DNA from 2 places in the Mesorhizobium sp. M0217 genome. Region 1 is predicted to be linked to the other one. Evidence: predicted binding sites of a transcription regulator. Region 1 holds the regulator's gene; the other holds the start of a gene.
What was found. Region 1 encodes LexA, which represses DNA repair genes until DNA is damaged. Its sites were predicted from a motif close to TGTTCNNNNTGTGTTCNG; they were not measured.
Positions count from the first base shown of each region.

Region 1 (4,212 bases):
GGCCGCCATTGAGGTATTTGTAGGTGCAGCCGACGGCGAAATCGGCATTGGCACGGTCAAGTTCGACCGGCAAGGCGCCGGCCGTGTGGCAGAGATCCCAGATGATCAGCGCGCCGGCGTCATGTGCCTTGCGCGTCAGCGCCGCCATGTCGCGCAACTGGCCGGATTTGTAGTTGACGTGGTTGACCAGGATGACGGCAACGCTGTCGTCGATCAGCTCCTCGATTGCGGCCGCGTCGACTCCCTCCAGCCGCAGCCGCGTTCCCGGCCGGGTCGAGGCGACGCCTTCGGCCATGTAGAGGTCGGTCGGGAAACTGTCGCCCTCGGCAACGATGACCGACCGATCCGGCCGCATGCCGAGCGCTGCGTGCAGCAGCTTGTAGATGTTGATCGAGGTTGTGTCGCAGACCACCGTCTGCCCATCAGCCGCGCCGATCAGTCGCCCGAGCTGATCTCCGAGTTCCACCGGCATGTTGAACCAGCCGGCGGTGTTCCAGGCGCGAATGAGGTCGTGCGCCCATTCCTGCGTGGCGGCCTGCTGCAGTTCGCTGAAGACGACCGCTGACGCGGCGCCCAGGGAATTGCCGTCGAGATAAATCACGCCTTGCGGCAAGACAAAGCGTTCGCGCATGGAGCGCAGCGGATCGGCGGCATCCATTGCTTCTATTGTAGCGAGATCGGGTGTCGTGCTCATGATCCGGCGCCCCTCCATGGACAAACGCGCGCGGCGGAGCCTGCCGCCCAAACATGCCGGCGATCTTGAGTGGTCGCCCTTGAACTGTCAAACATTATATATAATTCACCCATTGAAAGGCTTTGATATATAATGATCCGCCGAGCGTTTATGTCTGATGGATCACGATGCTGGATGACGAGCAGACCTCGAAGACGGAAGCGGCCTATCGCCTGCTCAGGCGCGATATTCTTGCGACCCGGCTGGCGCCTGCCGCGCCGTTGAAGCTGAGCACGCTGCGCAACACCTACGGCATCGGCTGGACGCCGTTGCGCGAGGCGCTGTCGCGGCTGGAGGCGGAACGGCTTGTGACCGCCATCAGCAACCGCGGGTTTGCGGTCGCTCCCGTCTCTCGGGCGGAGCTCGAGGATTTGGCGCGTGCGCGGCTGGTGGTCGAACTGCCCCTGCTGGTGGAATCGATCGAGAAGGGCGACCGTGAGTGGGAAGACGCGGTCGTTGCCGCCCACTATCGTCTCTCACGGTGCGGGTCTGTTCTCGACGATCCATCGGATGATGCGGTCGACGCGTGGTACGAAAAACACGATGCCTTCCATGCGGCGCTGCTCAGTGCCGCGACATCCAGCTGGCTGCTGCGCTTCAATGCAACGATTTCCGACCAATTGCATCGCCATCACCGCTTTCTGGGTCTGGCCCCGACGCTGCGCGCCGCCGCCGGCCGCACGGACGGACACCGGAAGGCCGTGGCGGCCCTGCGCGACGCCGTGGCGATCGAACACCATACCGCCCTGATGGAAGCGGCCCTCGATCGCGACGTCGAACGTGCGAAAACTCTGATGACCGCTCACATCGGCTACACGCTGCGGGTCTATGCCCAGAGAGAACCCCGCGCGGATGCTGCGCAGCCCCGTCCGAAAAGGAAGCGGCGATCGTAGCCGACGACGCAGGGCACTTTGTCTTCGTTTCACCCCGTTGCTGGCAACTGGGCGCAGGCGGCGCTCGCAGCGCCGAACGTTACGCTGAACAAAACGTCAACACATTCATTAAACTTTAAAAGGTTGCGGAACACAACTGGAACAGATAGTGTTTGTTCTGGGTTTGTTTTTTCTGATTCTGGTTTCAGAACCCTTGGGGGCCGCGATGCTGACGCGCAAACAACATGAGCTTCTGATGTTCATCCATGAACGCCTGAAGGAGAGCGGAATCCCGCCGTCCTTCGACGAGATGAAGGAAGCGCTCGACCTCGCCTCCAAGTCCGGCATCCACCGCCTGATCACGGCGCTTGAGGAGCGCGGTTTCATTCGCCGGCTGCCGAACCGGGCGCGCGCGCTGGAAGTGCTGCGGCTGCCCGACTCGATCGCACCAGGCCTCAATGCGGCGAGGAAGTTTTCGCCGAGCATCATTCAGGGCAGTCTTGGTCAAACCGGCCAAGGGCAAGGCGGCCAAGGACAAGGCGCGTTGGGCCAAGGCGGTCTCGGCCGCCAGATCAAGCCGGGCTCGCCGTCGCGTTCGATGTCGGCCGGCAATGACGATGCCGTTTCCGCGATTTCAATCCCGGTTATGGGACGCATCGCCGCCGGCGTGCCGATCGACGCCATCCAGCATCAGACCCATTCGATCTCGGTGCCGCCCGATATGATCATGGGCGGCGAACACTACGCGCTCGAGGTCAAGGGCGATTCGATGATCGAGGCCGGCATTTTCGATGGCGACACGGTCATCATCCGCAATGCCGACACAGCCAGCCCCGGCGAGATCGTGGTGGCGTTGGTCGACGATGAGGAAGCGACCCTGAAACGCTTCCGCCGCAAGGGCGCCTCGATCGCCCTGGAAGCCGCCAACCCGGCCTACGAGACCCGCATTTTTGGACCGGACAGGGTGAAGGTGCAGGGCAAGCTTGTCGGATTGATCCGGCGCTACTGAGCCGGCTTGGGTTTGTACTTTTCACGCTGGTTGTAAGGCGGCAGGCCGCGCGCTTCGCGGGAGAAGCGGCGTTGCTCGTGCCAGGGGCGATACGGCTTGTCGACGGCGAAGCGGATGGTTGGCGCTGCAGCTGCCGATTGCGGATCGAAGAAGACGGCGGCGCTGCCGTCGCGGGCCAGCTGTTTCTTCGTCACGACCAGCACCAGCGGGTCGCGGCACGGATTGTAGGCGGTGGCGTCATCGATGACGATCAGGCTCGCGAAGGCACAGGCCGGCCGCGCCGTCTTGCGGTCTTTCGCAAGCGCTACAATGGCTCCGGAAGGGTGCCGGGCGATACAGAGATCGCCGGTGCAATAGAAGGGCGAGCCGGGCGGCAGATCGAGCGGATCGAGATCGAACCGCGTATCTGTTGCCTCGAAAATCTCAGGTGGGATAATGGTTTCGGCCCACAGCGCCCGTTTCCAATTGTCCGTGGTGAATTCGTTGGAGCGTTCGCGGTTGAGGGCGAGTTCGCCGCCACCGATCGGCATGGCCACCAGATGCGCATCCTCGGATATGAGCACGTCTGGCGTAAGCACCTGCGGCACCGTCAACAGGCCGGCCAGCGCGAAAGGCACGGCCGCCAACCTGAGCCAGGTGGTGGCCATGGTGGCGATGACGAGGGCGACCGCCACCAACAGCACCGAGCGGATGGAGATCAGCCCGACGGCGTCGACCGGCGAGCGCTCGGAAATCCAGGCCGATATAGCGATCATCGCCATCAGACCTTTGCCCATCACATAGAGGAACGGCCCGTCGGCGCCGAACGGCATCGCCAGTGCGCTGAGCACGGCAAAGGGCATGACGATCAACGAAACAATCGGCATCACGGCCAGATTGGCGATCAGGCTGAGCGGCGACACACGCTGAAAATGCCAGATGGCGAACAGCAAGGTTGCACTGCCGGCGATGATCGAGGTCATTGCGAGGCCGCCCATGGCCAGCGCGAATTTTCGCGACAGGAAGCCGACGAAGGAGCGCTTTGCCGGCGGCGTTCTCACCTTGTCGGCGCGGTAATCGGCCCAGCCGGCATAGGCGCCGACAAGGGCGGCGGTGGCGGCAAACGACATCTGGAAGCTGGGACCGACCACCTCGTGCGGCGACACCAGGATGACGGCAATGGCGGAGATCGCCAGATTGCGCATGGTGAGTGCGGCGCGATCAAACAGCACGGCGACAAGCATGACCGCCAGCATGATGAAGCTGCGCTCGGCGGCAACCACGACGCCTGAAATAACGAGATAGGCGGCGATCGAGACAAGCGCTGCCGCGGCCGCATATTTCTTCACCGGCCGGCGCGAAGAGAAAACGGGAAACAGCGCAAAGGCGCCACGCAGCAACGCCATGATGGTGCCGGCAACCAGCGCCATGTGCAGGCCGGAGATGGAGATGATGTGGTAGATGCCGGTGCGCCGCATCGCTTCGTTGACCTCGTCCGGGATGCCGGCGCGCACGCCGACAATCAGCGCCGCGGCAATCTCGCCTTCGGCGCCGCCGATCTTGCCCCTGATATGGTCGGCAATGTTTTCGCGCGCGTTCTCGATTGCCGAGGAGAGCCG
Region 1 covers NZ_JAMYSN010000005.1:170,598-174,809, forward strand. Annotated here, with positions in the region: gene kynU (kynureninase) at 1-694, opposite strand, end outside; gene NKJ18_RS11755 (GntR family transcriptional regulator) at 862-1,626, shown strand; gene lexA (transcriptional repressor LexA) at 1,832-2,614, shown strand; gene NKJ18_RS11765 (ComEC/Rec2 family competence protein) at 2,608-4,212, opposite strand, start outside.

Region 2 (4,212 bases), on a different contig from region 1:
CGTAGGTTTCAGGATCGTCGAGCGGGATCGTCGCCAGGTCGATCTCGATGCCGCGCCGGCGGATCAGCTTCACCGCCGTCTCCAGCACCGTCAGCGTCTTCAGGCCGAGGAAGTCGAATTTTACCAGCCCGGCCTGCTCGACATATTTCATGTTGAACTGGGTGACCGGCATGTCGGAGCGCGGATCGCGGTACATCGGCACCAGTTCCGACAAGGGCCGGTCGCCGATCACGATGCCGGCGGCGTGCGTCGAAGCGTGGCGGTAGAGCCCTTCCAGCTTTTGCGCCATATCGAGCAGCGTCTGCACGATCGGCTCCTTCTCGGCCTCCTCGGCAAAGCGCGGCTCGTTGGCGATGGCATCCGCCAGCTTGACCGGATTGGCCGGGTTCTGCGGCACCATCTTGGAGAGCTTGTCGACTTGGCCGTAAGGCATTTGCAGCACGCGGCCGACGTCGCGCAGCACCGCGCGCGCCTGCAGCGTACCGAAGGTGATGATTTGTCCCACCTGGTCGCGGCCATATTTCTGCTGGACGTAGCGGATGACCTCTTCGCGCCGATCCTGGCAGAAGTCGATGTCGAAGTCGGGCATCGACACGCGGTCCGGATTGAGGAAGCGCTCGAACAGCAGCGAGAAGCGCAGCGGATCGATATCGGTGATGGTGGTGGAATAAGCGACCAGCGATCCGGCGCCCGAACCACGGCCCGGCCCGACCGGAATGCCTTGCGCCTTCGCCCATTTGATGAAGTCGGCCACGATCAGGAAGTAACCGGGAAATTTCATCTTCTCGATGATGGAGAGCTCGAAATCGAGCCGCTCGCGGTATTGTTCGACCGTGTAGCCGGCGGTGGGTCCATGCGCCGCCAGCCGGGTCTCCAGCCCCTCATGCGCCTGCCGGCGTAGCTCATCGGCCTCCGCTTTCAGCGCCACCTCATTGTCGGCGACATCGCCGCCGGTAAAGCGTGGCAGGATCGGATTGCGGGTCTTGGGATAATAGGAACAGCGCAGCGCGATCTCGACGGTGTTGTCGATCGCTTCCGGCAGGTCGGCGAACAGCCGCGCCATATCCGCCTGGCTGCGCAGGAAATTGTCCGAAGTCAGCCGGCGACGGTTGTCGGCGGCAACCACCGAACCCTCGGCAATGGCGATCAGAGCATCATGCGCGTCATAGTCGTCGCGGGCGGCGAAGAACGCCTCATTCGTGGCGACCAGCGGCAGATCATGGATATAGGCAAGGTCGACCGATGATTTCTCGATAGCGCGGTCATAACCGGAAACACGGTCCAGCTCGACATAGAGCCGGTCGCCGAACAGCGCCTTGAGTGCCAGCAGCCGCGTCTCGGCAAGATCTCGGCGATCCTCCTTCAGCGCCCGGCCGATCGGGCCGCGCGGCCCGCCGCTGAGGCAGATCAGGCCATCGCTATGGCCTTCCAGCATTGCTGACGTCAGATGCACGGGCTCGCCCGGCGGCGTCTCCAGATAGACCTGGCTGACCAGCCTGACGAGGTTGCTGTAGCCGGCCTCGGTGGCGGCGAGCAGCACCACGGCGTGCATCTCCGGACCATGGCGGCGGCGGTCGCGCTGCGCGTCGCTGGTCTCGCCGGAAAAGGCGAGATCGATCTGGCAACCGATAATCGGCTGGATGCCTTCCTTCACCGCCTTCTGGGCAAATTCCAGCGCGCCGAACAGATTGTTTGTGTCGGTGACTGCGATTGCCGGGCACTCGTCCTTGACTGCATGACCGACAACGGCGGCGACCTGCAAGGCGCCCTCGAGCAGCGAATACGCCGAATGCACGCGCAGATGGATGAACGGCCGCGCCGGCGCCTCCGGGCGCGCAGCAGCGAGCGCTGCTTCGCGCCTCAGGGGATCGCGTGGAAGTTTGTCATCCGCCATGATGTTTCAAATTGCTCGAAGGGCTTTGAGTCGATGGAGATGTATTGTCCCGGACCGGGCGATGCCAGTCCAGCACAAATGACCACCGACCACAGGCTTCTGTACCCAGCCGCACGGCTCAGAGATTGTTCGAAATTCGCTCTGGCGAGTCATAATGATGGTGGTTTCGAGAACCGGAGCGCAGCGGCCATTGCTCCGTGAGCACGGGAAGCGCAGAAACCACCTTCAGATGGCCGCCGGAGTAGAATTTCCAAACAATCTCTAGGCGAACTCCATGATCACCGCATCGACAGCCAGGCTGTCACCCGGCTTGGCGTTGAGCTTCGACACGACAAGATCGCGGTCGGCGCGCAGCACGTTTTCCATCTTCATCGCCTCGACCACGGCCAGCGTCTCGCCGGCCTTGACCTCCTGCCCCTCGGCAACCGCGATCGACACGACCAGGCCCGGCATCGGGCAAAGCAGCATCTTGGACGTGTCCGGCGCCACCTTCTCCGGCATCAGCCTTTCCAGCTCCGCCGTGCGCGGCAGCATGGCGCGCGCCGTCACCGACATGCCTTTCCAGGCAATGCGCAGGCCGTTCGGCGCCGGCCTGATCTGCGCCGTGACCTTGCGGGCACCGACAGTGCCGCGCCAGATGAGGTCGCCCGGCCGCCAGTCGGACGCCACGGTCAGCGCTTTGCCGCCATCGACCGACAGATCGATTTCCATCGGAATGGAGATCATGCCCTCGATGATCGAAGCCTGGAGATAGTCGTCGCCGAGCTTCACCACCCAATCGCGCTTGAGTGCGCCCGAATGCGGCGCCAGCCGCCCGCCCAGCCGGTCAAGCCGATCGCGGCGCAGAAGCTCGACCGCGGTGGCGATCGCCGCCAGCACTGCCTTTTCATCGCCATTGGGCACGATCGGCGCGAAGCCGTCAGGATATTCCTCGGCGATGAAGCCCGTCGATATCCGCCCCTCGCGCCAGCGCGGATGCTGCATCAGCGCCGCCAGGAACGGGATGTTGTGCTCGATGCCGTCGACGACGAAACTGTCCAGCGCTTCCGACATGGCATCGATGGCCTCGATACGCGTGGGCGCCCAGGTGCAGAGTTTTGCCACCATCGGATCATAGAACATCGAAATCTCGGAGCCTTCGGTGACGCCGGTGTCGTTGCGGATGAAGACATCGCCGAACTTGCCCTCCTCCGGCGGCCGGTAGCGCGTCAACCGGCCGATCGAGGGCAGGAAATTGCGATAGGGATCCTCGGCATAGAGCCGGCTTTCCACCGCCCAGCCGTTCAGCTTGACGTCGCTCTGCTGGATCGCCAGCTTCTCGCCGGCGGCGACACGGATCATCTGCTCGACCAGGTCGATGCCGGTAACAAGCTCCGTCACCGGATGCTCGACCTGCAATCGTGTATTCATTTCAAGGAAATAGAAGTTCTTTTCAGCATCGACGATGAACTCGACGGTGCCGGCGCTCTGGTAGTCGACCGCCTTGGCCAGCGCCACGGCCTGCTCGCCCATGGCCTTGCGCGTCCTGGCATCGAGGAATTGCGACGGCGCCTCTTCCGCAACCTTCTGGTTCCGGCGCTGGATCGAGCATTCGCGCTCGCCGAGATAGAGGGCGGTGCCATGCGCGTCGGCCAGCACCTGGATTTCGATATGACGCGGATCGACGACGAACTTTTCGATGAAGACTCGGTCGTCGCCGAACGAGCTTTTCGCCTCCGAGCGCGCCCGGTCGAAGCCGTCGCGCACTTCCGACTGGCTCCAGGCAATGCGCATGCCTTTACCGCCGCCGCCGGCCGAGGCCTTGATCATCACGGGATAACCGATCTCGCCGGCGATCTTTTCGGCATGGTCGGCATTTTCGATGACCCCAAGCCAGCCGGGAACCGTCGACACCTCAGCGGCCTTGGCGAACTTCTTCGATTCGATCTTGTCGCCCATCGCCTTGATAGCCTTGGGTTTCGGACCGATGAAGACAATGCCCTCAGCCTCAAGCGCTTCGCAGAAGGCGGCCCGCTCCGACAGAAAACCGTAGCCGGGATGCACGGCCTGCGCGCCCGTCTCCTTGCAGGCAGCGATGATCTTTTCAGGCAGAAGATAGCTTTGCGCGGCAGGCGATGGCCCGATATGCACGGCTTCGTCGGCCATTTCGACGTGCACGGCGTCGCGATCGGCGTCGGAATAGACCGCTACGGTGGCAATCCCCATCCTGCGCGCCGTCTTGATGACGCGGCAAGCAATCTCGCCGCGATTGGCGATCAGGATTTTCGTGAACATCGAAGGCGTTTCCTCGGTCTTTCGTCCTTCTTATGGGCTTCGGC
Region 2 covers NZ_JAMYSN010000002.1:130,829-135,040, forward strand. Annotated here, with positions in the region: gene dnaE (DNA polymerase III subunit alpha) at 1-1,894, opposite strand, end outside; gene NKJ18_RS05230 (acetyl-CoA carboxylase biotin carboxylase subunit) at 2,156-4,168, opposite strand.
Region 2: the regulator LexA is predicted to act here: its motif matches at 2,021-2,038, upstream of dnaE (DNA polymerase III subunit alpha).